DNA from 3 places in the Aurantimonas sp. genome. Region 2 is predicted to be linked to each of the others. Evidence: predicted binding sites of a transcription regulator. Region 2 holds the regulator's gene; each other region holds the start of a gene.

Region 1 (9,991 bases), 150 kb from region 2:
CGATGTGGCCGATGGGCGCCAGGACGCCCAGGAGGCCGGCATTGGCCACCAGCACGTCGAGCTTGCCCCAGCGCTCGTGGATTGCCCCACCGAGACGGTCGATGCCGCCCATGTCGGTCAGGTCCAGCGGCACCAGGGTGGCCGAGCCGCCCAGCGCCTTGATCTCGTCGTCGAGTTCCTCGAGACCGCCCACCGTGCGCGCGACCGCGATCACATGCGCGCCCTCGGCGGCAAGGCCCTTGGCGATCTGGTAGCCGATGCCGCGCGAGGCGCCGGTGACCAGTGCGACGCGATCTTGAAGCTGCTTTGTCATCTGCTGTCTGCCGGTAATGGATATGGTCTGGGGTCTCAGCCGGCGCCGCCGAGCAGCGTCAGGGGACGGACGTTCTCGACGCCTTCCTGATCGGTCAGCGAGGTCGGATAGTCGCCGGTGAAACAGGCGTCACAGAATTGCGGGGCCATCTTGTTGCGCGACGGCTCGTCGGTCGCCCGGTAGAGCCCGTCGATCGACAGGAAGGCGAGGGAGTCGACCTTGATGAAGTCGGCCATTTCCTCGACCGTCATGCGCGAGGCGAGCAGCTTGGCCTTTTCCGGCGTGTCGACGCCGTAGAAGCAACTGGCACGCGTCGGCGGCGAGGCGATGCGCATGTGCACCTCGGTCGCGCCGGCCTCACGGACCATCTGGACGATCTTCTGGCTGGTGGTGCCGCGCACGATTGAATCGTCGACGAGGATGACCCGCTTGCCCTCCAGCATGCGCCGGTTGGCGTTGTGCTTGAGCTTCACGCCCATGTGGCGGATCGAATCCGTCGGCTGGATGAAGGTCCGGCCGACATAGTGGTTGCGGATGATGCCGAGCTCGAAGGGCAGGTTGGATTCCTGCGCGTAGCCGATTGCCGCCGGAACGCCCGAATCGGGAACCGGCACGACGAGATCGGCCTCGGGATGGCTCTCGCGGGCCAGTTCGCCGCCGATCTTCTTGCGGATCTCGTAGACGTTGCGGCCCTCGACGGTGGAATCGGGCCGGGCGAAATAGACATATTCGAAGATGCAGAAGCGGGCGCGCCGCGCCTGGAACGGGAAGATGCTCTCGATTCCGTCGTCGCTGATGACGACCATCTCGCCGGGCTCGATGTCGCGCACGAAGTCGGCGCCGATGATGTCGAGGGCGCAGGTCTCGGACGCCAGGATCGGCGAGCCTTCGAGATCGCCGAGGACCAGCGGGCGAATGCCCAGCGGGTCGCGCACGCCGACCATTTTCTTCGACGACAGGCCGACCAGCGAGAAGGCGCCTTCGAGCCGCGTCAGCGCGTCGACGAGCTTTTCCACGAACAGCCGGGCCGCACTGGTGGCCACCAGGTGCAGGATCGTCTCGGTGTCGGAGGTGGAGGAGAAGATCGAACCGCGGCGCTGCAATTCGCGCTGCACGGTCATGGCGTTGGTGATGTTGCCGTTGTGGGCGACGGCGAAACCGCCGGCCGACAATTCGGCGAAGAAGGGCTGGACGTTGCGCAGGCCGCCGCCGCCGGTGGTGGCGTAGCGGGTGTGGCCGATGGCCGAGGAACCGGGCAGGCGCTCGAGGACCGCCTGCTTGGTGAAGGTATCGCCGATCAGGCCGGCGTGGCGCTCGACATGGAACTGGCTCCCGTCGAAGGAGACGATGCCGGCCGCCTCCTGGCCCCGGTGCTGCAGGGCATGCAGGCCGAGCGTGGTCAGTGCGGCCGCATCGGTCCGTTTGAAAATGCCGAAAACGCCGCACTCTTCGTGCAGCGAGTCATCGCCGAAAGGCGTGTCATCCATCGATTTTATCCGCCGTTTGCCGTTGTCGGTCGGCCGTCCGTTAGATGCCCCACCCTATACGCGCTTATGTCGTCGCATGCGAGGCGGTGAGCGAAGAGATCATGCCGCGGCCGCAATGCCGGCTAGTTCGCCGGCTGCGCGGGGGTGTCGGTGCCTTCAATGACACCTTCGATCGAGGTCGGCTCGCCGGGCGTCGCCGTGCCCTCGGGAACGCCATCCGCATCCTGCGGTCCGCGGATGCTGTCGAGGATGACCTCTTCCGGGTTGTCGGGCAGGGCGGCCACGAGCTGCTGGCCGAGATTGTCGAGGAAGGGCTTGGAGCGCGCGCCGGCGATCCAGTCCGGCTGGTTCTCGGGGGCAAGCCAGTTGAAGAAAAGCATCGCCACGACGACGAGGAGCAGGCCGCGCACGGCGCCGAAGATGAAGCCGAGCGTGCGGTCGAGCGCACCGATGCGGCTGTCGATGATGAAGTCGGCGATGCGCAGGGTGATAAAGGAGACGATGATCAGGACGACGAGGAAGATCGCTGCGGCGGCTGCCACCATGGCGACGGTGTCCGAGGCGATGTACTCGGCGGCATAGGGGGTCAGCGGCTTGTAGAAGAAGAAGGCCGCAGCCGCCGCGACGAGCCATGAGACGACCGACAGGATCTCCCGCGAGAAGCCGCGGACCATGGCGAGCAGCGCCGAGACCAGCATGATCGCGAAGAGAATCGCATCGAGAAGCGTGACGGTCATGAAGGATGGCCCCGTAGGCATATGGATCGTGCGGGCGGGCGCGGGATCGTCCGGGCTGCCCCGCTCGCCCACGCTGTAGCGCTTTTCATGACAGTTTTACACTAGGGACTTGCCGGAAAATCAAGCCTCGCTTCCATTGCCGCCCGCCGCGACCCGCGCGACGAGATCGGGCAGGGCCTCGATCTCATTGGCAACCATGTCGCGGGTGCGCGGCAGGTCGGGACTGCCCGACGGCAGGACGGCCTGCCGGAAGCCCAGCTTTTCCGCCTCCTTCAGCCGCTGTGCCGCCTGGCCGACCGGGCGCACCGAGCCGGACAGGCTGATCTCGCCGAAATAGACGCAATCGGCGGGCAGCGGCGCGCCGCTGAGCGAGGAGACCAGCGCTGCGGCGACGGCCAGATCAGCCGCCGGCTCGGAAATACGGAAGCCGCCGGCGACGTTGAGATAGACGTCGTGCTGGCCGAGCCGGACGCCGCAATGGGCCTCCAGCACCGCCAGCACCATGGCCAGCCGCGGCTGGTCCCAGCCGAGGACGGCGCGGCGCGGCGTGCCGAGGGCCGACGGCGCGACGAGGGCCTGGATCTCGACGAGCACCGGCCGGGTGCCCTCCATGCCGGCGAAGACGGCGGCCCCGGCGGCCTTCTCGTTGCGCTCGCCGAGGAACAGCTCGGACGGGTTCTGCACCTCGCGCAAGCCGAGATCGCCCATTTCGAAGACGCCGATCTCGTCGGTGGGACCGAAGCGGTTCTTGACGGTGCGCAGGATGCGGTAGTGATGCCCGCCTTCACCTTCGAAATAGAGGACGGCGTCGACCATGTGCTCGACCACCCGCGGGCCGGCGATCTGGCCTTCCTTGGTGACGTGGCCGACGAGGATGACGGCGGCGCCGCTGGCCTTGGCAAAGCGGATCATCGCCTGCACGCCGACCCGCACCTGGGTCACGGTACCGGGCGCCGATTCGGCGAGGTCGCTCCACAGGGTCTGGATCGAATCGATGATGACGAGGTCGGGACGCCGCGCCTCGGCGAGGGTCGCCAGGATGTCCTCGACATTGGTCTCGGCCATGAGCTGAACGTCGGTATCGGCCGCGTTGAGCCGCTGGGCGCGCAGCCGCACCTGCGCCACCGCTTCCTCGCCCGAGACGTAGACGACGCTGTGCCCGCGCCGCGACAGGGCGGCGGCGGTCTGCATCAGGAGGGTCGACTTGCCGATACCGGGATCGCCGCCGATCAGGAGGGCGGAGCCGCGCACGATGCCGCCGCCGGTCGCCCGGTCGAGCTCGTCGATGCCGGAGACAATGCGCGGCGCCTCTTCGAGTTCGCCGGACAGCGGCAGCAGCGCCGAGGGCGTGCCCTTGCGGCGACCGCGCTGGGGCCCGCCGCCGATGCCGCCGGAGGCGTTCTCCTCGACGACGGTGTTCCATTCGCCGCAGGATTCGCACTTGCCCTGCCAGCGCGTGTAGACCGCGCCGCAGCTCTGGCAGATGAAGGAAGGTTTCGCTTTGGCCATGGCGCCTTCTTGGTTTCCAGGCGCCCGTCAGTCAAGAACAAAACAAAAACAAGCCCACGGTCGACCCGGCATCGAGAGGCGATTTCAGGAGCTGCGCGCTATCGTTAAGCCGGCAAGGGTTCGGCAATCTCGCGATGCGATGATCGTGGCCGCAACCTGAGCGCGAGGCGACGATGCTGATCATCGGTTTCTATCTCGTGGCGGTGAATATCGCCGCCTACTGGGCCTTCGTGTTCGACAAGACCAAGGCGCGGGCCGGGGTGCGCCGGACGCCGGAGAGCACGCTTCTGCGCTACGCGCTGATGGGCGGCAGCGTCGGAGCGATCGCGGCGCAGCAGATCATCCGTCACAAGACCCGCAAGGAACCGTTCCGCACGCAGCTCTGGGCGATCGCGGCCATGCAGGTGCTCCTGATGGTGGGGTTCGGCATGGCAATTCTCGTGGTGGGGGGCGATACGGTGCAGCAGTGGATCGTGGGGCAGATCGGCTAGACCCAGCGGCGCTCGACCCTCGTGCCGAGGCCGGTCAGCAATTCATAGGCGATCGTACCGGCCGCATTTGCCACCGCGTCGATCGACAGGTTCGGGCCGAAGAACTCGGCCCGGTCGCCGGGCGCGAGTGCGTCATCGGGGACATCGGTGACATCGAGAAGGGTCAGATCCATCGAAACGCGTCCAAGGACGGGCACGCGCTGCCCGGCGACGACGGCCTGGGGTCCGGGACGCACGTCGCGCACGGCCACCCCGGTGCCCGAGGCGGCGCGGTGATAACCATCGGCATAGCCGAGGCCGACCGTCGCGATCCGGGTGTCACGTGTCAGCGGCGCGGCGGCGCCATAGCCGGCGGCCTCACCGGCATGTGCTGTGCGGAGCTGCAGGATGGCCGCGGTCAGGCGCGCGACTGGCCGCAGCAACCCTCGTGACGCCGGCCCCGCCTCGCCGCCGTAAAGGGCGATCCCCGGACGGGTGAGGTCGAAGCCGAATTCGCTGCCGAGAAACACCGCGGCGGAATTGGCGAGCGAACGCGGAATGCCGGGAAACAGCGCGGCCAGTTCCAGGAACCGGGCATGCTGCCGGGCGCTCTGGTCCGTCGGTTCGTCGGCCGAGGCGAGGTGGCTCATCACCAGGGCCAGATCGAGTGCGCCCGATGCGGCGAGGTCAGCTGCGGCTTCGGCATCGGCGCGATCGAGGCCGAGCCGGTTCATGCCGGTTTCGAGCTGGATCGCCGCCGGGGCGCGCCGCCCGGCGGCCTTCAGACCGTCACGCCACACGGCGATGTCGCCGGGCGTCGACAGGACCGGGATCAGACCGGCGTCGAGATGCAGGGGAACGCCGGCGGGTTCGAGCCCCTGCAGGACGAAGATGCGCGTCGGCGAGGTGACGTCACCGGGACGCGTCAGGGCATTGAGCGCGGCCCGCACGATCCGGCCTTCCTCGGCCCAGGCGACGAAGAAGTCGCGGCAGCCCGCGGCGTGGAGCGTGCGGGCGGTCTCGGCAGCGCCGAGGCCATAGCCGTTGGCCTTGACCGCGGCGCCGGTCCGCGCACCGGGATTGCGTGCGGCAAGCAGGGTCCAGTTGGCGGCCAGCGCCGCGCGGTCGATCTCGACCACGGGCATGCGCGCAAAATGGTGCGGAGCAGTCACGGCCGCACCGGCTATTCGAACCGTTCCGGCAGATAGCTGTCGTCGGCGAGATCGGTAAAGCGGGTGTATTCGGCCTGGAAGGCGAGGGGCACCGTTGCGGTCGGGCCGTGACGCTGCTTGGCGATGATCACCTCTGCCCTGCCGCGGGTCTCGTTCAACGCCTGCTCCCATTTCAGATGGTCGTCCGTGCCCGGCTTCGGCTCGCGGTTGGCGAGGTAATATTCCTCGCGATACACGAACATCACCACGTCGGCGTCCTGCTCGATCGAGCCCGACTCGCGCAGATCGGCGAGCTGCGGGCGCTTGTCGTCGCGATTTTCCACCTGACGCGAGAGCTGCGACAGAGCGATGATCGGGACGGCCAGCTCCTTCGCCAGCGCCTTGAGGCCGGTGGTGATCTCGGTGATCTCCTGCACGCGGTTGCCCTGGGTGCGGCTCGAGCCCTGCATCAGCTGGACATAGTCGATGACCATGACGTCGAGGCCGCGCTGGCGTTTCAGGCGCCGTGCCCGCGCCGAGAGCTGGGCGATCGAGATACCACCGGTCTGGTCGATATAGAGCGGGATCCGCTGCATGGTCTCGGAGCAGCCGACGAGCTTGACCAGTTCCTGATCGTTGATGTTGCCGCGCCGGATCTTCGAGGAGGAGATCTCCGTCTGCTCGGAGATGATGCGGGTGGCGAGCTGCTCGGCCGACATTTCCAGGCTGAAGAAGCCGACGACGCCGCCGTTCTTGGCCTTGAAGGAGCCGTCCGCCTGCTCGGCGGGCTCGTAGGCGGCGGCGATGTTGAAGGCGATGTTGGTGGCGAGCGAGGTCTTGCCCATGGCCGGTCGGCCGGCAAGGATGATCAGATCCGACGCCTGCAGGCCGCCCATGCTGCGGTCGAGGGCGCTGATGCCGGACGAGACGCCCGACAGGCCGCCATCGCGGTCCTTGGCGGCGGTCGCCATCTCGACGGCAAGCGTCACAGCTTCGGTGAAGGACTGGAAACCGCCATCGTAGCGGCCGGTCTCGGCCAATTCGAACAGCCGGCGCTCGGCGTCCTCGATCTGCGCCTTGGGCTCCATGTCCAGCGGCGCGTCGAAGGCGATGTTGACGACATCCTCGCCGATGCGAATCAGCGACCGCCGGATGGCGAGGTCGTAGATCGCCCGGCCGTAGTCCGAGGCGTTGATGATCGTGGTCGCCTCGGCGGCCAGACGGGCGAGATACTGCGCCACGGTCAGGTCGCCGACCTTGTCGCCGGCGGCCAGGAACGTCTTGATCGTCACCGGATTGGCGATCTTGCCCATCCGGATCATCTCGGACGTCTTGGCGAAGATCTCCCTGTGCAGGGGCTCGAAGAAATGGTCGGGCTTCAGGAAATCGTGGACGACGTAATAGGCGTCGTTGTTGACCAGCATGGCGCCCAGCAGCGCCTGCTCGGCCTCGATGTTGCTCGGAGCCTCGCGATAGAGCGCCGCCGCGTCGTCGTCCATCTTGCGCGCTGCATCCGCCATGCCGCGTCACCTCTGCCATCGCTTCAGGAAGCGTTCTGACTACACCAGAGGGCCGCTTGCTGCCAGCGATTCGCACCGCGTGTGACGTCGATCCGGCGGCGAGCGACCCGCATCGCCGAAACCGCCACGATAGGCGGCGTGACGGTGGATAATATCGGGGATAACCGGCGCGGCTGTTGACGGGTGCGCCGGCTGTCTCTTCGGCGCGGATGGCTATTCTGCGGCCTGGCGTTCCATTTCGGTCCGTTCGGCGGCGATCGGGCGGACGGTGTCCCGCTGCTCCAGTTCGCGCAGCCGGACTTCGGCGTCCAGCATGTAGTCCCGGGTGATTGGCAGGGTGTCGACCTTCCTCGTCAACTGGACCTGGAAGACGACGCAATCCTGCCAGCGGAACGCGGTTTCCGAGGCGGCGAGGTAGAACTCCCACATCCGGCAGAAGCGCTCGTCATACAGCGCCTTGGCCTCGTCGCGGCGAGCGGCGAAGCGGTCGCGCCAGTGGCGGATCGTCTCGGCGTAGTGCAGCCGCAGCACCTCGACATCGCTGATGATCAGGCCGGCGCGCTCGACGGAATGGGCGATCTGCGACAGGGACGGCAGATAGCCTCCGGGGAAGATGTACTTGTTGATGAAGGCATTGGTGTTGGCCGGCTCGTCCCAGCGCCCGATCGTGTGCAGCAGCATCACCCCGTCCTCGTCGAGCAGGCGGGCGCACTGGCGGAAATAATCGTCGTAGAAGTCGACCCCGACATGCTCGAACATGCCCACCGAGACGATCCGGTCGAACGGGCCGGCGGTGTCGCGGTAATCAGCGATCTCGAAGCGCAGATGGTCGGAGAGCCCGGCCTCGTCGGCCCGCGACCGGGCGATACCCAGTTGCTCGTCGGACAGGGTGATGCCGGTGACGTCGGCCTTGAGATGGCGCGCGAGATACAGGCCCATGCCGCCCCAGCCGCAGCCGATGTCCAGCGTCTTCAGCCCCGGCCGATCGAAGGCCAGCTTGGCGGCGATATGGCGCTTCTTGGCGAGTTGCGCCTCGTCGAGCCCGGCGCCGGGCCGGTCGAAATAGGCGCAGGAATATTGCCGGTCGACGTCGAGGAACAGGTCGTAGAGCTCCGACGACAGATCGTAGTGGTGCTTGACGTTCCGGCGCGCCCGCTGCGGCGTGTTGTTCTGGATCACCCGGCGATAGATCAGGCGCAGCCGGGCGATCGCCCGCATCCACGGCTCGTTCTGGGCCTTGTTGCCGGCATTGCGGAAGACCAGCGCCAGCATGTCGAAGATCGTGCCCTCGGTGATGTCGACGCCGCCATTCATGTAGGCTTCGCCGAATTTCAGGCCGGGATTGATCGCCACGCCGCGTTCGGCGGCGGCCGTGTTGAAGCGCAGATGCACCGGATCGCCGGTGCCGTCGCCCCAACGGGTCACGCCGCCATCACTGTCGGTCACGGTGAGATCGCCGAAGACGAGAAGATGCTTCAGATACGTCGCGAGTATGCGGTTCATGTCACCACTCCTGCGTCGGCCTGAGCCTGACGGCTCGCGGCGTCACGGGAACTTATCGCTTGGTATGCACTGCCTTCCTTATCTTATGAGCCTGCGGCGCGATGGGAAGAGGGCGCGATCCCGACGCAAGAGGGGCCGGCAATCAATGCCGGCCCCTCTCGTTACGGATCGCTGCAGGATCGACGGCGCGGGCAGGGCCCGCCGACGACTGCCGATCAGTTGGTCTCGTCGGACTCTGCGGTCGCTTCGTCGGTCTCGCCGGCTTCGACTTCCTCGCCGTCCAGCTCGTCCTCGTCCAGCTCTTCCTCTTCCTCGTCGATGCCGTAGATCGCATCGGCGGAGGTCAGGTCTTCACCGCGCGCCTGGCGCTCGGCTTCGTCCTGCGAACGGGCGACGTTGATCGAGATGCTGACGTCCACCTCGGGATGCAGCGCGATCGTGATCGGGTGCACGCCGATGGTCTTGATCGGCTGGTTCAGCTGGATGTCGTTGCGGTTGACCTTGAAGTCGGCCGCTGCGAGCAGGTCGGCGATGTCGCGGGTGGAGACCGAACCGTAGAGCTGACCGGTCTCACCGGCCTGGCGCACGACGATGAAGCTCTTACCGTTGAGCGAGGAGGCGACGCCCTGTGCTTCGGCCTTGCGCTCTTCGTTGCGCGCGATGAGCTGGTCCTTCTGCGCTTCGAAGCGCGCAGCATTGGCTTCGTTGGCGCGCAGCGCACGGCCCGACGGCAGCAGGAAGTTGCGGGCGAAGCCGTCGCGAACCTTCACGGTCTCGCCCATCTGGCCGAGCTTTGCGATGCGTTCGAGAAGAATGACGTCCATTGGTCTGTCCTTTCAGGAGGTTTGGTTCTTGGATCAGTTGCGACCGGTCGGCGCCGGATCCTCCGGGCGCCGCCAGGTTTCGTAGATCCCCATCGCCAGAAACAGGACGATCGGGAAGGAAAGCAGGATCAGCGCCGCATAGCTGGAGAACAGGACCAGAAAACGGCCCTGGCGTCCGCGGGTTCGGCGATGCAGTGCCGCGAGGCCGACCAGCGTGAAGGCGGCGGCGAAGCCACCGAGGAGCACGTCGCCGAGGAGGCCGATCGTGCCGCCGGCGAAAGCGGCGCCGGCGGCCACCGCGAAGATCACGAGGCTGATCTGCGGCAGCTGCGCGCTCGTCGGAATGTCGTCCTTCGGCCGCGGCAGGCGGCCCGATACGCGCACGATGGCGGCGCCGAGATACAGCCCGACGATCAGCGAGATCGCCAGAACGGCCGGCTGAACGAAGGGGACGAGGCCGATGATCAGCTGCGCGAT
Region 2 (9,991 bases):
GGCGCAGAGTGCCGGCCTGACGGTGCAGACGATCCCGGCCGTCGACCGCGAGGGCAACGGCCCGGACGGCCAGCCCGTCGCCGAACAGCCGTCGGCGCAGGAATTCCTGCCCGGCGTCTTCGAGACCGAGCCCGGCCTCGACAATGTCCCGATCAACTTCCAGTCCAACGGCTACGTCTTCTATGACGTGATCAGCATCGACCCGGCCCGCGAGCGTACCCTCGACGAGGTGCGCGACCGGGTACTGGCCGACTGGAAGGCCGCCGAGACGGACCGGCAGCTCGCCGAGCGCGCCGAGCAGATGAAGACCGAGCTGCAGGCCGGCCAGAGCATGGCGGATGCGGCGGCCGCGGTCGGCGCCGAAGCCCGAACGGCAGCGGCGATCTCGCGCCAGTCCGGCGTGTCGGAACTCGGCCAGGCCGGCGTCAATGCGGCGTTCTCCGGCGGAACCGGCACGGTCGCCACGGCCTCCGGTCGCGAGGCCGGCTCGCAGATCGTCCTGCGCGTCGTCGAGGTTGCGCCGCCGGCGGACCCGGCGGCCAACGTCGCCGCCAACGAGCGCAGCCAGATGACCGGCATGCTGGAGAACGACATTCTGGAGACCTACGTGTCGCTGCTCCAGAACGACACCGCCATCGCCGTTCACCCGGCGGGCATCGAGCGGGCGAAGGCGCTGATCCGTTGAGCCAGAGCCTGAAACCCTTCATCGCCAAGGTCGCGGCGGGCGACACGCTGGACCGCGTCGAGGCCGGCGAGGCCTTTTCGGTCATGATGTCCGGCGAAGCGACGCCGTCGCAGATCGGCGGCTTCCTGATGGCGCTGCGCGTGCGCGGCGAAACCGTCGACGAGATGGCCGGCGCGGTGGACGTCATGCGCGCCAACATGCTGCGCGTCGAGGCGCCGGCGGGGGCCGTCGACATCGTCGGCACCGGCGGCGATCACGCCGGCACGCTGAACGTCTCCACCTGCTCGGCCTTCGTTCTGGCCGGCTGCGGCCTCGTCGTCGCCAAGCACGGCAACCGCGCCCTGTCGTCGAAATCCGGCGCGGCCGACGTCCTGATGGCGCTCGGCGTCAATGTCGACCTGAAGCCAGATGCTATTTCGCGGGCCCTCGCGGATGCCGGCATCTGCTTCATGTTCGCGCCGACCCACCACGCCGCCATGCGGTTCGTGGGCCCGAGCCGCGTCGAGCTCGGCACCCGCACAATCTTCAACCTGCTCGGACCGATGTCCAACCCGGCCGGCGTCGGCAAGCTGCTTCTTGGCTCGTTCTCGCGTGAATGGCTGGTGCCGATGGCCGAGACGCTGCGCGCCCTCGGCACCGAATCCGCCTGGCTCGTCCATGGCGACGGTCTCGACGAGATGACGGTCTGCGGCACGACCGAAGTCGCGGCTTTGGAGAATGGCGAGATCCGCCAGTTCGCCATCGAGCCGGAGGATGTCGGCCTGCGCCGCTGGCCGCTGGCCGACATCAAGGGCGGCGACGCCGCGACCAACGCGACCGCCTTGCGCGCGGTTCTTGACGGGGCAGACAACGCCTATCGCGAGATCGTCCTCCTGAACGCGGCGGGCGCTCTGGTCATGTCTGGCCATTCGGCCGATCTGCGCGAGGGCATCGCCAAGGCGGCCGACGCCATCGACAGCGGCCGCGCCCGCGCCGCGCTGGAGCGGCTGGCCGCGGTCACCCAGGCGATTGCGGGGGAAACCAAATGAGCGACATCCTGCAGAGGATCGAAGCCTACAAGCGCGAGGAGATCGCCGCCGCCAAGCAGCGGATCTCGCAGGCCGATCTCGAAGGCCAGTTCGCCTCCGTCGAGCCGCCGCGCGGCTTTGCGGCGGCACTTGGCGCGCGCCACCGCGCCGGCGAGTTTGCGCTCATCGCCGAAGTGAAGAAGGCCAGCCCATCCAAGGGCCTGATCCGCGAGGATTTCGATCCGCCCGCGCTCGCGGCCGCCTATGAGCGCGGCGGCGCCGCCTGTCTCAGCGTCCTCACCGACACCCCGTCCTTCGAGGGCGATCCGTCCTTCCTGACGGCGGCGCGCGCGGCGACGAGCCTGCCCGCGCTGCGCAAAGATTTTCTCTACGACACCTATCAGGTGGCCGAGGCCCGGGCCTGGGGCGCGGATGCGATCCTCATCATCATGGCCGCGGTCGACGATGCGCTCGCCCGCGACCTCGAAGCTGCGGCCGTTGCCTATGGCCTGGACGTGCTGGTCGAGGTGCATGACGAGGCCGAGACCGAGCGGGCCCTTGCCCTCGCATCGCCGCTGCTGGGCATCAACAACCGCAATCTGCGCACCTTCGAAACCTCGCTGGACACCGCCGAACGGCTCGCCGCCCTCGTGCCCGACGATCGCGTCCTGGTCGGCGAGAGCGGCATCTTCACCCATGCCGACTGCCTGCGCCTCGCCGGGCACGGCATCCGCACCTTCCTCGTCGGCGAGAGCCTGATGCGTCAGGACGACGTCGAGACGGCGACACGCGCCCTGATCGGCGGCGATCCTGCCATCACGGTGCCCGCATGAGCGATCCGCGCGACGCCACGCTGACCCATCTCGACGCCACCGGCGCCGCGTCGATGGTCGATGTCGGCGACAAGGAGCGCACGCGCCGTGTCGCGGAGGCCGAAGGCTTCGTGATGATGGAGCCGGCGACGCTCGACCTGATCCTGGCCGGCGAGGCCAAGAAGGGCGACGTCATCGGCATTGCCCGCATCGCCGGCATCATGGGCGCCAAGAAGACCCACGAGCTGATTCCGCTCTGTCATCCGCTGATGCTGGAGAAGATCGGCGTCGAGATCACCGCCGAGCCCGCGCTGCCCGGCCTTAGGGTCACCGCGACGGCGCGGGTCGGCGGCAAGACCGGCGTCGAGATGGAGGCGCTGACGGCCGTCTCGGTCGCCTGCCTCACCATCTACGACATGGCCAAGGCGGTCGACCGCTCCATGACCATCAGCGGCATCCGCCTTCTGGCAAAATCCGGCGGCCGCTCCGGCGACTGGTCGGCGGACGCCGCGTCGTGAGTCTCATCCCCGTCGAGGAGGCCTATCGTCTCCTCGTCGAGGACGCCCGCCCCCTCGAGCGAACCGAGACGCTGCCGCTGCGCGACGCCTCGGGCCGCATTCTGGCGGCGGACCTTGCCTCGCTGCGCACCCAGCCGGCCTTCGACGCCTCCGCCATGGACGGCTACGCGGTCCGCGCCGCCGACCTTGGCGACGAAGCGCCCTTCCCCTCCCTGCGGCTCGTCGGCGAATCGGCCGCCGGCCACGCCTATGGCGGCACGCTGCAGCCGGGCGAGACCATTCGCATCTCCACCGGCGCGCCGGTCCCTGCCGGTGCCGACGCCATCCTGATCCAGGAAAACGCCAACCGGCAGGACGGCACCGTCACGGCAACGGCGCCGGTCGTGGTCGGCCAGCACATCCGCCCGGCGGGGATCGATTTTGCCGCGGGCACGCCGCTTCTGACCGCCGGCACCGTGCTGACCCCGGGCGCCATCGCGTTGGCCGCGAGCGGCGGCCATCCGGCGATCCCGGTTCGCAGCCGGCCCCGCGTCGCGATCCTGGCGACCGGCGACGAACTCGTCCTGCCCGGCGAACCCATCGGTCCGTCGCAGATCGTCGCCTCCAACACCTTCGGTGTCGCCGCACTGGTGCGCGAGGCCGGCGGCCTGCCGCTGAATTGCGGGATCGCGCCCGACCGCGAAGCGGCCATCGATGCCCAGCTGACACAGGCGATCGCGGACGGCGCCGACATCTTCGTCACCATCGGCGGCGCATCGGTCGGCGACCACGACCTCGTGGGCAAGGTGTTCGCCGCCCATGGCGTCTCCCTCGACTTCTGGAAAGTGGCGATGCGCCCCGGCAAGCCGCTGATGGCCGGCAGGCTGGGCGACATGCGGGTCGTCGGCCTGCCCGGCAATCCGGCCTCCTCCATGGTCGCCGCGACCCTGTTCCTGGCACCGCTGGTCCGGCGCCTCGCGGGCCGTCCTGCGCGTCCGCTCTACCGCCGGGGCGTTCTCGCCGCGCCGATGCCGGACAATGGCGAGCGCACGGATTTCGTCCGCGCCCGGATCGAACCGGACAGCGCCGGCCTGCCCCGCATCGTGCCGTTGTCGCGGCAGGATTCCTCGCTGCTGTCGATCTATGCCGCGGCCGATGCGTTGCTCGTGCGTCCGGTCCGCGCCGCACCGGCCGAAGCGGGCGATCCCTGCGATTACGTCCCCCTGACGGCTATGGAGCCACTTGCGGAACACAACTAGAACAGATAGGTTTGTTCAGGTTTTGTTTTGAGGAGTCGCCCGGATGCTGACGCGCAAGCAGCACGATCTTCTGGTCTTCGTGAACGATCGGGTGCGCGAGACTGGTGTACCCCCGTCCTTCGATGAAATGAAGGACGCGCTGGACCTGCGGTCCAAGTCCGGCATTCACCGCCTGATCACCGCGCTCGAGGAGCGGGGCTTCATCCGCCGCCTGCCCAATCGGGCCCGGGCGCTGGAAATCCTGAAGCTGCCGGAGTCGATTCAGGGCAGCCGCCCGGCACCTGTCGGGCGCACCGGCTTCAAGCCGAGCGTCATCGAAGGCAGCCGCGACACCGCCCGGCCCGCACCCGCGGCGCAGCCGGCACCGGCAAAGGCGTCCGCTTCGACGGCCATTCCGGTCATGGGGCGCATCGCCGCCGGCGTGCCGATCTCGGCCATCCAGCACAACACCCACTCCATCGTCGTTCCGCCGGACATGCTGGGCAGCGGCGAGCATTACGCTCTCGAAGTGAAGGGCGACTCGATGATCGAGGCCGGCATTCTCGACGGCGACACGGTGGTCATCCGCCGGGGCGACACGGCGACGCCGGGCGAGATCGTGGTCGCCCTCGTCGACGACGAGGAAGCGACCCTGAAGCGCTTCCGCCGTCGCGGCGACACCATTGCGCTGGAGGCGGCCAATCCAGCCTACGAAACCCGCATCTTCGGCTCGGACCGGGTCAAGGTCCAGGGCAAGCTGATCGGCCTGATCCGCCGCTACTGACCGCTCCGGACGGAACGCGGTCGGTGCAGAACGGGTGATAGGTCCTCGCGACTCGCGCCCGAAGCGTTGAGGCCCGAAACCGGCTCGTCCTCGCTCAGGGCCCAACCGTCGCGGTTCGGCCTGAACCGGCCGTGACCCCATTGCTGACGGTCGCCGAGGCCGGCTGCGTGACAGGTGCCGGCGGGTTCGGCGCAGCGGGCTTGCGCCAATATTCCGGCCAGGGCGCCAACCGGTGGACGTTCCAGCGTTCGGGCGGATCGCTGACGGCCTGCACGATGCGGGGCCGGCCTGTCGCCGCCTCCCGGCCGATCGCCAGCGAGCCGGTCCGCCGCAGCGTGCGCAGCGTTACCAGAACGGCGCCGGATCGGCATTCGGCAAGCCGGATCGCGCGCGAGACGATGGCGACATCCGCCTCGTCGCAGGCATCGCCCGTGCGGGCATAATCCTCCGTCCAGATCACACGCAGGCCGCCACGCGTGGTGAAGCGGCAATATTTGGCCGCGCACTCCGCGGGAATCGTCGCCCGGATCCGCTCTGTGTCGGTGCCCCGCGGCGCCCGCGCCTCGAAGGCCCGTTCCCATTGTTCCGCGATGAAACTGCTGGGCCGTGCGCGCAGGAAGGCGAGCTGGCCGTCCGCCGCGAGCGTCGCGACCTCCTTGCCGTCCTCGAAGATCAGGAGTTCCGGTGGGGCCGTCCTGTCGGGCGCAGCAATGAATCCGGCCAGTGCCAGCGGCAGGCCAAGCCACCGCAGCCGGCTTGCCAGACAGGACGCGGTGAGGATCGCCGCGGTCAGCAGCAGAAGGCCCAAGGCGGTCATGCGTCCGATCGCCTGGTCCGGCAGCCAGGCATAGACGTTGCGCGCGATCTCGAGGACGAGCCAGAGGCCGGCGCCCATTGCCTGGAACGGCCAGGCGTCGAGCCCGAACGGAATCAGCAGCGTTCCCACCAGCGCCAGCGGCATGATCCACAACGTGAACAGCGGCATGGTCAGGAGATTGGCGACGAAGCCGAAGGCCGCCATCCGGTGGAAGTGATAGGCAGCATAAGGCGCGGTTGCCGATCCCGCGAGAAGCGACGTGACCATGATTGCGGAGAGCGCCACGAGGATCTTGCCGGCGATGCCCCTGTCCGTCTCGCGGCCGCGTTCGCGCCCCGCCCGCCATTGCGAGAGGGCCGCATAGCCGCCGATCAGCGCCACGGTCGCCGCGAAGCTCATCTGGAAGCTGGCGGTCATCACGGCATGCGGCGCGACGAGGATGACGACGATGGCGGCGATCGCCACGTTGCGAAGCGTCAAGGCGGGGCGGTCGATCAGCACCGCTCCGAGCATGATCGCCAGCATCACGAAGGAGCGCTGGGTCGCGACATTGGCGCCCGAGATCGCCAGATAGATCGCCGCGACGACGAGCGCGACGATGGCGGCGATTTTCTTGGCCGGCAGGCGCAGCGAGATGACCGGCACGAGCGACAGCGACGACCGCACGGCGAGCATGGCGAAGCCGGCGACGATCGCCATATGCAGGCCCGAGATCGACAGGACATGGGCGAGCCCCGTGCCGCGCAGCCATTCGCGGGCATCGTCGGGGATACCGGCGCGCTCGCCGGTGATGAGGGCCGCGGCGATGGCGCCCTCGCGGCCGCCGATCACCGTGCTGATGCGCTCGGTCAGGGCGAGGCGCGTCTGCGTCTGCACATGCCGCAGTTCGGCCAGAAGGCCGCGTCCGTTGCCGCTCGCCGCGGGCGGCGTCGGCTCGGCCTCCGGCGCGCCGAGCGAATAGCCATAGGCTCCGATCCCGGCGAAGAACGGCGCCATGGCAAAGTCGTAGCTGCCGGGAAAGGCCGGACCGGACGGCGGCCCGAGCCGGACGAGACCACGATAGACGCCGCCGGGCGCGATCGGCTCGTGTCGGCTGCCGACGACGATGCGAACACGCTCCGGCGGTCGCGACAGGACCGGCCGCTCGGTTTCCGCGACGGCGATCACATAGCGATAGCGTCCGTCCTCTGTCCGCTCCCGTGAGACGACGGGTCCGGCGATGCGCACCGTCGCCTGGCCGGACAGGATCGTCGTTTCGGTGCGCTGAATCTCGCCGATCGCGAGGGCGGTACCGACGAGGGTGAAGCCAGCGAGGATCAGCACCGGGTGCAGAACGGGGCGCCCCATACGGCGCAGCGCGAGGCCAAGGCTGGCGATGGCCGCAAGAACGGTCAGCCAGACATTCGGAGCCCAGCCGGCGCCGTGGACGAGCGCCACACCGATCATCAGGCCGAGCGGGACCAGGAGGAAACCGGTGCGGGCGCGGGTCTCGGCGGCAAGCTGGTCGGCAAGCCATTCCCGGCCGAGACGTCGCCAGCGGGCGCGCGGCGGCAGCGCGATCGTCGCCCGCCAGCGCCGAAACGCTGCCCGAACGGCATCGCGCCGCCCGAAGGCCGCGCCTGCGCGTTCGTCGCGATCGCTGGCGCTGTCCATGCCGTCCGGTCCCGTCGGCTTGTCTCTCCCCTCGCCTATGGTACACAGCCGCCAAGCGAAAGCGATCCACGCCGACCGCTCCCAACACTCAGCGTATCAATATCGGAGAGACCATGACGGACGCCGTCGTGACCCGCTTTGCCCCCTCGCCGACGGGCTTCCTGCATATCGGTGGCGCGCGCACGGCGCTGTTCAACTGGCTCTACGCCAGGGCAACGGGCGGCAAGATGCTGCTGCGGATCGAGGACACCGACCGCGCCCGCTCGACCGAGCCGGCGGTCCAGGCGATCATCGACGGCCTCGACTGGATGGGCCTGACCGCAGACGAGCCGCCGGTGTCGCAGTATGAGCGGGCGGACCGCCACCGCGAGGTAGTCGAGGAGATGCTCGCCAAGGGCGAGGCCTATCGCTGCTACGCCAGCCAGGCCGAACTGGAAGAGATGCGCGAGACCGCGCGCGCCGAGAAGCGTCCGCCGCGCTATGACGGCCGCTGGCGCGACCGCGACCCGTCCGAGGCCCCCGAGGGCGTCAAGCCGGTGATCCGCCTGCGAGCGCCGCTGGAGGGCGAGACGATCGTCCGTGACAAGGTGCAGGGTGACGTCCGCTTTCCCAACAAGGATCTCGACGATCTGGTGCTGCTGCGCTCAGACGGCAGCCCGACCTACATGCTGGCCGTGGTCGTCGACGATCACGACATGGGCGTTACCCACATCATCCGCGGCGACGACCATTTGACCAATGCCGGCCGCCAGACGCTGATCTACAAGGCGATGGGCTGGGACGTGCCGGTCATGGCGCACATCCCGCTGATCCATGGCGCCGACGGCGCCAAGCTGTCGAAGCGCCACGGCGCGCTGGGCATCGAGGCCTACCAGGCCATGGGCTATCTGCCGGTGGCACTGCGCAACTACCTCGTGCGGCTCGGCTGGAGCCATGGCGATTCCGAGATCATCTCCACCGAGGAGATGATCGAATGGTTCGATCTGGGCGAGATCAACAAGGGCGCCGCACGCTTCGACTTCGCCAAGCTGGAAGCGCTCAACGGCCACTGGATCCGGCGCAGCGACGACGCGGAACTGGTCGACATGCTGATGGCCGAGCGCGACGTGCTGCCCAATGGCGGCATCCTGAAGACCCGCTCCGACGACGAGATCCGATCCAAGCTGACCGCAGCCATGCCTGGGCTGAAGGAGCGCGCCAAGACCCTCGTCGAGCTCACCGAGAGCACCGCCTATCTCTTCGCCGACCGGCCGTTGTCGTTCGAGGACAAGGCGGCGGCGATTCTCGACGATGACGGCCGCGAGATCGTCGGCGCGCTCGCCAAGCGCTTCGAGGCGGCCCCGGACTGGTCTGCGGCGGAGCTGGAGGCCATAGTACGCGCCTATGCCGAGGAGAACGGCCTGAAGCTGGGCAAGGCGGCACAGCCCCTGCGGGCGGCCCTGACCGGCCGCACCACCTCCCCGGGCGTGTTCGATGTACTGGCCGTGCTGGGCCGGGACGAATCGCTGGCGCGGCTGGGCGACCAGTCGGCCTGACCAAGGACAGGACTATTGCGGCGCAACACATTGCGTGATCGGAAACTTGTCGCACTCCTGGGTTTGGAGTAGTCAGGCATCTGAACAATCTGTGTGCGCTGCGAGAGGTCGATACCTGAGCGGCTATCATCGAAGGGAAAACGCATGACGGAACAGTCGGCGAAGCTCACATTGGGTCAGAAAGATGCGGATCTGGCCGTTCGCAGCGGCAGCATCGGACCGGACGTCGTCGACGTCACCGCGCTGTACAAGCAGACCGGTCTCTTCACCTACGACCCGGGCTTCTCCTCGACGGCGTCCTGCGAATCCAAGATCACCTACATCGACGGCGACGAGGGCGTGCTGCTGCATCGCGGCTACCCGATCGACCAGCTCGCCGAGCGCGGTGATTTCCTCGAGACCTGCTACCTGCTGCTCTACGGCGAGCTGCCGACGACCCGCGAGAAGGACGATTTCGTCTACCGCGTGACCCGGCACACCATGGTCCACGAGCAGATGAGCCGGTTCTACACGGGCTTCCGCCGCGACGCGCATCCGATGGCCGTGATGGTCGGCTCGGTCGGCGCCCTGTCGGCCTTCTACCACGACTCGACCGATATCGCCGATCCGCACCAGCGGATGGTGGCGAGCCTGCGCATGGTCGCCAAGATGCCGACCATCGCGGCGATGGCCTACAAGTACCATATCGGCCAGCCCTTCGTGTATCCGCGCAACGATCTCGCCTATGCCGAGAACTTCCTGCACATGTGCTTCGCGGTGCCCTGCGAGCCCTACCGGATCAACCCGGTGCTGGCGCGGGCCATGGACCGGATCTTCATCCTCCATGCCGATCACGAGCAGAACGCCTCGACCTCGACGGTCCGGCTGGCCGGTTCTTCGGGCGCCAACCCGTTTGCCTGCGTTGCCGCCGGCATCGCCTGCCTCTGGGGTCCTGCCCATGGCGGCGCCAACGAGGCCGCGCTC
Region 3 (9,991 bases), on a different contig from region 2:
AGGTCGACTTGAACTCGGCCAGGAACAGGCCGAACCCCATGCGGGCGGGCCCGAAGGTGATGGCGGTCGCCGCGAAGCCTGCCGCGGACAGCTTGATGAATGGCGTCATGACCTCGCTCCGATCCGGCGAGGAAAAGATCGTGGCCCCGTCACGGTTCCCTTGCGGCCGCCCCGGTTTGCTTCGCTGCGACTTGAACTGCCGCGGCGCTGGCCCGGCGCGAACGCGCTGTCAGGTGGCGGTGCCCAGCAATGTCAGGATGCCGGCGACGATCAGCAGGCAACCGGCCAACTCGAGCCGGGCGATCTTCTCGCGGAACCAGAACACCGACGAGGCGAAGGTGAAGATCAGTTCGATCTGGCCGAGCGCGCGGACATAGGCGACCTTTTCCAGCGTCATGGCGGTGAACCAGCAGGCCGAGGCCGAGACGCCGACGAGGCCAACCAGCAGCGCCGGCCGCCAGGCCCTGGCGACGGCGACGAGTTCGGCCCGGTCCTTCAGCGCCATCCAGACGAGCATCACGGCGGTCTGGATGCCGGTCGCCCAGACGAGCGTTGTCGCCGCCCGCGCGAGTACGCCGCCCTCCTCCAGCGACAGCGACGCGCCGCGGAAGCAGACGGCCGAGATGCCGAAGAAGGCGCCCGAGGCGATGCCGATCCCCGCCTCGCGCGAGAAGAGCGCCCGGCGCAGGCTGGTGCCGCCCTTGCGCCCGGCGATCGAGATCAGCCCGACGCCGAAGGCGCCCGCCAGGATCGCGCCGAAGGCGAGCCAGGAGATCGTCTCGCCGAGGATGATCAGGCCGAAGATCGCCGCCTGCACCGGCTCGGTCTTGGAATAGGCCGTGCCGACCATGAAATTGCGGAAGCCGAACAGATAGACCAGCAGGAAGGTCGCGAGGATCTGGGCGATGCCGCCCGCCGCCACGGCGACGAGAAAGGTCGCGTTCACCCCCGGCAGGGTGGCGCCGCCGAGGATGTCGAGCGCCACGATGTAGAGCACGGCGAAGGGAAAGCCGAAGCCGAAGCGCGCGAAGGTCGCGCCGGTCGAGCCCATCCGGCCCTTCAGCTGTCGCTGCAGCGACGAGCGGAGGTTTTGCAGGAAGGCGGCGGTGATGGTAATCGGAATCCAGAGCGGCACGGGCGATCCGTCAGTTTGTCTTACCGCCCTCGCTCCCCTATTCGGCGACGCTTGGCAAGGCGCCCGACGCTCGAACCTTCCGGACCCCATGACCGCTCACTCGCCGATCCGCCAGACCGCCGATGCCCGCCCGCAGGATTTCGCCCATGTGACGGAGTGGGTCTTCGATCTCGACAACACTCTGTATCCGCGCCACACCAACCTGTTCTCGCAGATCGACCAGCGGATGACGGCCTTCGTCTCGGACTTCCTGACGCTGCCGAAGGACGAGGCGCGGGTGGTGCAGAAGGATTTCTACCGGCGCTACGGCACGACCCTGCGCGGGCTGATGCAGGAGCATGACGTCGATCCCGACGCCTTCCTGCAATATGTCCACGACATCGACTATTCCTGGCTCGCGCCCGACACCGCCCTGGGCGACGAGATCCGCGCCCTGCCGGGCCGCAAGTTCATCTTCACCAATGGCGATCGCGGCCATGCCGAACGCGCCGCGCGTCAGCTCGGCATTCTCGACCATTTCGAGGATATCTTCGACCTCGTCGCGGCCGGGCTGGTGCCCAAGCCCGCCTCCCAGACCTACGACAAGTTCCTTGGCCTGCACCGGGTCGATGCGGAGCGCGCCGTGATGTTCGAGGACCTGGCGCGCAATCTGGAAGTGCCCAAGGCGCTGGGCATGCGCACGGTGCTGATCGTGCCGCGCAACCTGGAAGAGAGCTTCGGCGACGTGTGGGAGCACGAAGGCCGCGACGGCGAGCATATCGACTTCGTCACCGACGACCTGACGACCTTCCTGCGCTCCATCCGCTAGGCGCGATGCAAAAGGGCGACCGGATGAGATCCGATCGCCCTGCCTGCTCGTCGCGTGTCATCGATGTCAGTCGCCGAGAAGCGACCGGTTCGGGCGCGCCAGCCCTGCCTGCCCGTCGGTCGCCGCATCGGCAATCAGGTCGGATTCGGCTTTCCCGCTCTTGGGGCCCTTCTGGTTGGCCTCGAAGATCGCTTCCATCTGTTCGGTGCCGTTGGGCGCCGTGCCGCCCTTCGCCTGCTCGCGCTCGGCCTTGCTCTGCGCATCGAGATCGCTGCGCTCCGCCGGGTGCTTCTCGCCGTCCTTGGCCATGTGCTGGGGCGTGTCGCGATCCTGCTGGTCGCGCATCATCTGAGAGTCGGTGTCGGTCTTCGTCATTGCGTTCTCCTGTCCCGGGTCACGGCGCATCGCGCCGGTGATCTTGCGGAAGCAACGCCGCGTCCGCGACGCGGGTTCCGGAACGGGCGATCAGCACGCCCCAACGCAAAATGCCGCCGCCGGCAGAGAACCGGCGACGGCATTCTTCATGGATTGCGCGGGAGATGCCGCGAATTCAGCGACCGACGCAGATGATCGGCAGAACCGAATCCTTCACCGCCGCGGTGGCGTCGGGGACGCTTTCCAGCGGCAGCGAGGCGTCGGCGGTCTCATAGGCGACGGCGTTGCGGTCGAGGAAGGCGACGGCCGCATCGGGGCGGACGGCGAAATTGATCGACTGCGGGATGTCGCCCGTCGCATCGGCGACCGCCACCGCGTTCAGCTTGGCGGTGACCACGCCGACGACACGTCCTGCCAGATCGACGAGGGGGCCGCCGGAATTGCCCGGCTGCACCGGCGCCGAGATCTGCAGATAGCGCTCATCATTGGCCAGACCCAGGAGCGACGAGACGTTGCCGCGGGTCACGTTGAGGGAATCGGCCAGGATCGAACGCAGCGGGTAGCCGAGCGCAAGGACGTCCTCGCCCAGACGCGGCTTCGACACGGACATCGCCAGCGGCTCGCCGACCACACCGTCGACCTTGACCAGCGCCAGGTCGTTGTCGGTGTCGAGGATCGTCTTCGTGGCGACCTGCTGCTCGCCGACGAGCACGCTGGTGCAGGCCCGCACGACATGGGCGTTGGTCAGGAGCCAGCCATCGCTCGAGACGACGAAGCCGCTGCCGGCCATGTCGAATTCCGGCTTCTGCGGAACCGGGGCCGGCGCGGCCTTGGCCGGGGCCGGGGACGGCATCTCGAAGAGATTCGGCTGCTTCGGGTCGACCGAGGCCATCGCATAGCGGGATTCGAAGGCGCCATTGGTGTGGCTGCGAGCTAGCAGCGCCGAGAAGGCGTTCGGCTCGCGCGAGGCGACCAGCGGCGCCTGCGGCTCGCCGGCGAAGGGCTCGAACAGATTGCCGGCCACAGCCACATAGGGCCGCATCACCTTGGCCCGGTCCTTGGCGTAAGACACCGAGAAGCCGCGCAGATCGCCACCCTTTGCCGAGAAGCGCATGACATAATGGTGGTCGCCGGCATTGCCGTCGAGGGTGAACCACTCGCCACCGAACTCGGCATTGGCAACGCTGCGGTCGGGGGTCGGCGTGCTGAGAACGTCGAACAGGCCGCGCAGGGTCTGGCCGGTGCCGGCGATGCGGACGGTCTCGATCTCGACTGTCTTGTCGGCGGCGCGCCACAGATGGCCGACATCCGTCGGACCCAGATCCTCGACGAGACGCATCGGCAGCGGCACGCGCTGGCCGGTGACCGCATCATCGATCAGCGCCATGCCGGTCGCCGCTTCGGCGCCGTCAGACTTCTGGATCAGGAGACGCAGCATCGCCTCGTCGATAACGCCGTCCGCGACCATGCCGTGCCGGGCCTGGAAATCGCGAATGGCGCGCAGCGAGGATGCCGCGATGTGGCCGTCGAAGGCACCGGCGTAGTCGCCGGTCCAGGACAGGCGGATCTGCAGGCCCTTGCGGAAATCGAGATCGGTCTGGTCGTTGTAGGCGACGGCCAGTTGCGAGCCCTGCGCGCCGAAAGACGGCGTCGCCATGGGCATGGTGCCCAGAGCCAGTACCGTCATCAAAACCCGCGCCGAGCGCCGCATGTCATCCCCCATCATCAACCGGTGACAGACAAGCAACGTAGGATGCGCGAAATCGATCCACGAGTCCTTTACTTTTTCTTAATATGGTTGCGAATGCAATTCTTCCTGCGACTGACGAAAGTTCCGCCAGTAGACATCCGGCCTGTTGCTGTCCGCTTCAGACCGCGGTCAGACGGTGCCCGGCGCCGTGCGTGTCACCGGCCCGGTGGCCGTTCCGTCATCGCCGAGTTCCGCCGCCTCGATCCGCTCGCCGCGCCGCATCAGCTTGTCGGTCGACACCAGGATCTGGTCGATGTCGCGGCCCGCCTGTCCGAAATGCGTACGCAGCGCCGACACCCGCGCGTCGAGCCGGACGAGGTCCTCGCCCAGAAGCCGGACCTCCTTCTGGATACGCCCAGCCTCGGCCCGCATCCGGGCATCCTTGAGGATCGCCTGCACCACCTGGATCGACAGGAGCAGCAGCGATGGCGAGACGATCACCACCCGCGCCCGGTAGGCCTTCTGGACGATATCCTCGAAACGCTCGTGCAGTTCGGCGAACACCGCCTCGGACGGCACGAACAGGAAGGCCGTGTCCTGGGTCTCGCCGGGGATCAGATATTTGTCGGCGATGGCCCGCACATGCACGTCCATGTCGCGGCGCATCCGGCTGGCGGCGAAGGTCCGCGCCTCGTCGCTCTCGGCCTCGCGCAGGGCGGTGAAGGCCTCCAGCGGAAACTTCGCGTCGATCGCCAGCGACGGCGCGCCGTTCGGCATGCGGATCAGACAGTCCGGCCGCTTGCCGTTCGACAGGGTCGCCTGGAAGGAATAGGCGGCCGAGGGCAGCGCGTCGGCGACGATCGCCTGCATCCGCCCCTCGCCGAAGGCGCCACGGCTCTGCTTGTTGGACAGGATGTCCTGCAGCCGGACGACCTCGCCGGCGAGCCCGCGGATCTCGCCCTGCGCCCGGTCGATCACCGCCAGCCGTTCGGTCAGGGCGGTCAGCGAGGCGCTGGTCGCCGTGCCGGTCTCGCGGATCGACTGACCGACGCGGGTGGACAGACCGTCGAGCCGCTCGGCCAGCGTCCGGGTCAGGTCCGCCTGCCGCGAACCGATGATCTCGGCCATGGTCTGCATGCGGCCGGTGATCTCGGCCTGGGAGCGCAGCACCGCGTCGAGCCGCTCCGATGCCTCGCTGTCGCTGCGGTCGGCATGGTCGCCCGCCTCCCGCGCGGCGCGGCTGGCCCGCCGCCACAAGATGAAGAACAGGGCTGCCAACCCCGCCAGCAACGCTTCGGCCAGCGTCAGCGGATGATCGCCGAGAAAGATGACGGGAGCCGAGAAGGCTGCGGCGAAGGCGGCGCTGTCCATGACCGAACTCTAGCGGGCGACCCTTAACGAATCGGGACCAAAACGCGAACATAGACCATCCCGCCCCGCCTGACGACGGCGGGGCCATCATCCGGACCGGCGGAAAGCCGGCCGCGGCCTTCATCCGAGATTGACCGGCTTCGTGCCAGCCATTACCTGAACGCCATGACGATCAAGCCCCTCATCATCCTGCCAGACCCGGTTCTGCGCCAGACCTCCAAGCCTGTCGAAACGGTCGACGACCAGGTGCGTCGCCTCGCCGACGACATGCTGGAGACGATGTACGATGCCCCCGGCATCGGCCTTGCCGCGATCCAGATCGGCGAGCCGCTGCGCATGATGGTGATCGACGTCTCCAAGGAAGAGGAGGAGAACGCGCCGCGCATCTTCCTCAATCCGGAGATCCTGACAACCTCCGACGCGGTCAGCGTCTACGAGGAAGGCTGCCTGTCGATCCCGGACTATTACGCCGAGGTCGAACGGCCGGCCGAGGTCACGGTGCGCTATCTCGGCCTCGACGGGAAGATGCACGAGGAAACCGCTGACGGCATTCTGGCGACCTGCGTGCAGCACGAGCTCGACCATTTGAACGGCGTCCTGTTCATCGATCACATCTCCAAGCTGAAGCGCGACATGGTGGTGAAGAAGTTCACCAAGGCCGCCCGCAGGACCGCCTGAGCGACGCGGAGGGGACCATGGCGCTGCGCGTCGTCTTCATGGGAACGCCGGCCTTCTCGGTGCCGACGCTCGCCGCCCTGGCGGCGGCTGGTCACGACATCGCCGCCGTCTACACCCAGCCGCCGCGCAAGGCCGGCCGCCGCGGCCTGACGCTGACGCCCTCGCCGGTTCAGCGCGAGGCCGAACGGCTCGGCCTGCCGGTGCGCGCGCCGCTGAACTTCAAGGATCCGGCCGATCGCGAAGCCTTCGCCGCCCTCGACTGCGACGTCGCGGTAGTGGTCGCCTACGGGCTGCTGCTGCCCCAGGCAGTGCTCGACATGCCCCGCCAGGGCTGTCTCAACGGCCACGGCTCGCTGCTGCCGCGCTGGCGCGGTGCCGCGCCGATCCAGCGCGCCATCGAGGCGGGCGATGCCGAAACCGGCATGATGGTCATGCGGATGGAAGCCGGCCTCGACACCGGCCCGGTTGCGCTGACCGCCGAAACCCCGATCGCCGCGACCGACACGACCGCCGAGCTGCACGACCGGCTGGCGGAGATCTGCGCGACGCTGATGGTCGAAGCGCTCGACAAGCTCGAAGCCGGCACCCTGACCTTCGAGGATCAGGACTCGATCGCCGCCCGCACCGGCCGCGCGCCGGTCTATGCCGCCAAGATCGACAAGGCCGAGGCGGCGCTCGACTTCGCCGGCGACGCGTCCGGCATTGCCCGCAGGATCAACGCCTTTTCGCCCTTCCCCGGCGCCTGGACGATGATGAACTTCGGCAGCGCGCCCGAACGGGTGAAGTTCCTGCGCGCTGCGGCCGAGACTGGCGACGGCGCGCCCGGCACGCTTCTCGACGACCGGCTGCTGATCGCCTGCGGCACGGGCGCGCTTCGCGTCCTCGAGTTGCAGCGGGCTGGCGGACGCCGCATGAGCGCCGAAGAGCTTCTCAAGGGAACGCCGGTTCCGGCGGGCGGCCGCGCCGGCGCGGCCTGATGCCCCGTTTCAAGCTGACCATCGAATATGACGGCACGCCCTATTGCGGCTGGCAGCGTCAGAAGACCGATTTGTCGGCGCAGGAGGTGATCGAGACGGCGGTGGCAGGCTTCACCGGCGAAGCCGCGACGCTGTTCGCGGCCGGACGCACCGATGCCGGCGTCCATGCGAGCGGCCAGGTCGCCCATGTCGATCTGCAGCGCGACTGGGAGCCAGACACGGTGCGCGACGCGCTCAACGCGCATCTGCGTGACGCGCCCATCGCGATCCTCTCGGCCGAGCGGGTGGCCGACGATTTCGACGCCCGCTTCTCGGCCCGCAAGCGCTTCTATCTCTACCGCATCTTCAACCGACGGGCGCCGACGGCACTGCTGATCGGCCGTGTCTGGTGGGTGTCGAAGCCGCTCGATGTCGATGCCATGCACGCGGCAGCCCAGCGCCTTGTCGGCACCCACGATTTCGATACCTTCCGCTCCGCCCATTGCCAGGCGAAGAACCCGATCCGCACGCTGGAGCAGCTGGATGTCGTCCGCGGCCCGGGCGAGGAGATCCACATCCACGCCATGGCGCAGTCCTTCCTGCACAACCAGATCCGCTCATTCGCCGGATCGCTGAAGCTGGTCGGCGAAGGCCGCTGGAGCGAGGCGGACCTCGTTGCCGCGCTGGAAGCCCGCGACCGCAAGCGCTGCGGCCCGGTGGCGCCGCCGGACGGGCTGTATCTGACCCGGGTGGAATACGGCACCGCGCCGAAGCGCACCCTGCCGCCCTATCCGGGCTGAACGCGCGTCAGATCAGCCGGATGCCGGTCAGGTCCATCACCGCGCCATAGCTGACCAGCGAGATGACGATCATGCCGATGGTGATGATCGCCGCCCCGGCCATGTCCTTGCCGGTGGCCATGTAGATCAGCCGCACGGTGAGCGCGATGGAGGCGATGGTCACCAGGAGGCCGAGCGCCGAGAGGCCGTTGCCGGGCCCGAAGGCGAGCATCAGCAGCCAGTAGGGTGCGAACACCCAGGCCAGCAGCGCCCCGCCCCAGTTCGTCGCCACCACCAAGGGCACGATCTTGCGCGAATAGCCGACCCGCTTGGCGACCAGCATCAGGATCAGGATCGGCAGCGTCCAGGCGAGGAAATCCGCCAGCGCATGGGCGCCATAGACCGGCACCGCGCCGTAGCCGGCCGCCGTGCCGGTGCGCGGCGCCGACGTCTCGAACTCGATCCAGGACAGGGCCACGGGCGGCAGCGCCACGAGCATGGCCGAAAACGACTGCCAGAAGCCGTCCGCCGACAGGTCGAGGCGCTTCAGCCCTTCGGCGCGCCCGGCCATCAGGAGGGCGACGCCGGAAAAGAAGTTCAGGACGTGGTCGAGACTCGGCACCAGATCAGGCGTGGGCGGCAAACCAGCGGGCGATGAAGGTTTCATAGATCCTCGTCAGCGTCTCGAGATCTTCGACGGGCACCCGTTCATTGGACATGTGCATCGTCTTGCCGACAAGCCCGAATTCCACAACCGGGCAAAAGTCCTTGATGAACCGGGCGTCCGACGTGCCGCCGGAGGTCGACAATTGCGGCTGGCGGCCGGTGACCGCCTCCACCGCGCCGGCCAGCGCCTGCGTCAACGCGTCGTCCCGCGTCAGGAAGGAGTCCGATGGCCGTGCCCGCCAGACGATCTCGACATTGGCGGCATCCCGGCCTTCCCGGAACCGCCCCGAAGCGGCCGCCGCCTCGACGCGCCGGGTCAGTTCGGCCTTGAGGCTGTCCGGCGTCCAGCGGTCGCTGAACCGCACGTTGAAGAACAGGCGCGCGCGTGCCGGAATGACATTGACCGACCCGTTGCCCGTGTCGATGGAGGTGATCTCCAGATTGGAGGCCGGAAATTCCGCCGATCCCGCGTCCAGCGGTTCGTCCATCAGCGCCTCGGCAATGGCCGTGAGGGAGCGCAGCGGATTGTCGGCGAGGTGCGGATAGGCGACATGGCCCTGAACGCCCGTGATGCGCACCTCGGCCGACAGCGACCCGCGCCGGCCGATCTTGATCATGTCGCCCATCGCCGCCGGATTGGTCGGCTCGCCGACGACGCAGGCGTCGAAGCGTTCACCGCGCGCCGTCGCCCAGTCGAGGAGCTTCACCGTGCCGTTGACTGCCGGGCCCTCCTCGTCGCCGGTGATCAGCAGCGAGACCTGCCCGGCCGGACGCGCGACCCGCTTCACATGGCGCGCATAGGCCGCGACGAAGGCGGCAATGCCGCCCTTCATGTCGACGGCGCCCCGGCCATAGAGCTCGCCACCGACGATCGCCGCCGAGAACGGCCCTTCGCGCCAGTCGCTCTCGTCGCCCGGCGGCACCACGTCCGTGTGTCCGGCAAAGACCAGATGCGGCCCGGCCGCTCCGGCGCGGGCGAACAGATTCTCGACGTCGGGCGTGTCGGTGTCGGAAAACACCGGGCGTTCGACGGCAAAGCCCAGCGGCGCCAGCATCTCTTCCAGCGCGGCAAGCGCCCCGCCTTCGGCGGGCGTCACGGAGGGGCAGCGGATCAGCCGCGTGAGGAGCGCGACCGGGTCGGTCGCATCATCGTTGCGGGCGGTGGAAACGGGCGAGGAAACAGTGTCGGTCATGGCCCACCGGGATAGATCAGATGATGCCGCAACGCCACCAGTGGCGGCCGTCTTCCCCGATCCGGCTCCGTGCCACGTTTCCGCCGCCTTCGGGACGGACAGGCAGCACAGGGGACATTGCGCGAGGGAACTTCCATGACACTGCCGAGGACCGCCATTGCCGGCTCTGCGTGCGTCACACGGGCCGCATTGTTCGGCATGATCGCGTCGCTGGCGGCCCTTGCCGGCTGCATCGCCGACGGCCCGGGCGGATCGCCCATGGGGATTGCCGTCGCCGGCAAGGAAACGGCGGACGCGGCCGACGATGCGGACGCACCGGCGGAAGCCGATGTCGCCGTCG

Evidence for each region. Region 2 encodes LexA, which represses DNA repair genes until DNA is damaged. Its sites were predicted from a motif close to TGTTCNNNNTGTGTTCNG; they were not measured.
Region 1: radA (DNA repair protein RadA) is a predicted target of LexA. The motif match lies at 4,080-4,097, and genes of this name have one in related genera.
Region 3: ACEQX1_RS09585 (DNA recombination protein RmuC) is a predicted target of LexA. The motif match lies at 5,413-5,430, and genes of this name have one in related genera.

The regions. Positions count from the first base shown of each region.
Region 1 is NZ_CAXPJM010000008.1:102,556-112,546, forward strand. It holds gene ACEQX1_RS03775 (SDR family NAD(P)-dependent oxidoreductase) at 1-313, opposite strand, end outside; gene purF (amidophosphoribosyltransferase) at 349-1,800, opposite strand; gene ACEQX1_RS03785 (CvpA family protein) at 1,923-2,537, opposite strand; gene radA (DNA repair protein RadA) at 2,658-4,046, opposite strand; gene ACEQX1_RS03795 (DUF1294 domain-containing protein) at 4,220-4,537, shown strand; gene alr (alanine racemase) at 4,534-5,688, opposite strand; gene ACEQX1_RS03805 (replicative DNA helicase) at 5,700-7,187, opposite strand; gene ACEQX1_RS03810 (class I SAM-dependent methyltransferase) at 7,401-8,690, opposite strand; gene rplI (50S ribosomal protein L9) at 8,906-9,514, opposite strand; gene ACEQX1_RS03820 (hypothetical protein) at 9,548-9,991, opposite strand, start outside.
Region 2 is NZ_CAXPJM010000008.1:251,293-261,283, reverse strand. It holds gene ACEQX1_RS04495 (peptidyl-prolyl cis-trans isomerase) at 1-685, shown strand, start outside; gene trpD (anthranilate phosphoribosyltransferase) at 682-1,713, shown strand; gene trpC (indole-3-glycerol phosphate synthase TrpC) at 1,710-2,525, shown strand; gene moaC (cyclic pyranopterin monophosphate synthase MoaC) at 2,522-3,022, shown strand; gene glp (gephyrin-like molybdotransferase Glp) at 3,019-4,260, shown strand; gene lexA (transcriptional repressor LexA) at 4,304-5,023, shown strand; gene ACEQX1_RS04465 (ComEC/Rec2 family competence protein) at 5,118-7,493, opposite strand; gene gltX (glutamate--tRNA ligase) at 7,607-9,028, shown strand; gene gltA (citrate synthase) at 9,173-9,991, shown strand, end outside.
Region 3 is NZ_CAXPJM010000022.1:62,753-72,743, forward strand. It holds gene ACEQX1_RS09560 (MFS transporter) at 1-109, opposite strand, end outside; gene ACEQX1_RS09565 (EamA family transporter) at 230-1,135, opposite strand; gene ACEQX1_RS09570 (pyrimidine 5'-nucleotidase) at 1,224-1,943, shown strand; gene ACEQX1_RS09575 (hypothetical protein) at 2,010-2,318, opposite strand; gene ACEQX1_RS09580 (trypsin-like peptidase domain-containing protein) at 2,494-4,005, opposite strand; gene ACEQX1_RS09585 (DNA recombination protein RmuC) at 4,198-5,379, opposite strand; gene def (peptide deformylase) at 5,545-6,057, shown strand; gene fmt (methionyl-tRNA formyltransferase) at 6,075-7,034, shown strand; gene truA (tRNA pseudouridine(38-40) synthase TruA) at 7,034-7,813, shown strand; gene ACEQX1_RS09605 (hypothetical protein) at 7,821-8,414, opposite strand; gene dapE (succinyl-diaminopimelate desuccinylase) at 8,419-9,651, opposite strand; gene ACEQX1_RS09615 (transglycosylase SLT domain-containing protein) at 9,787-9,991, shown strand, end outside.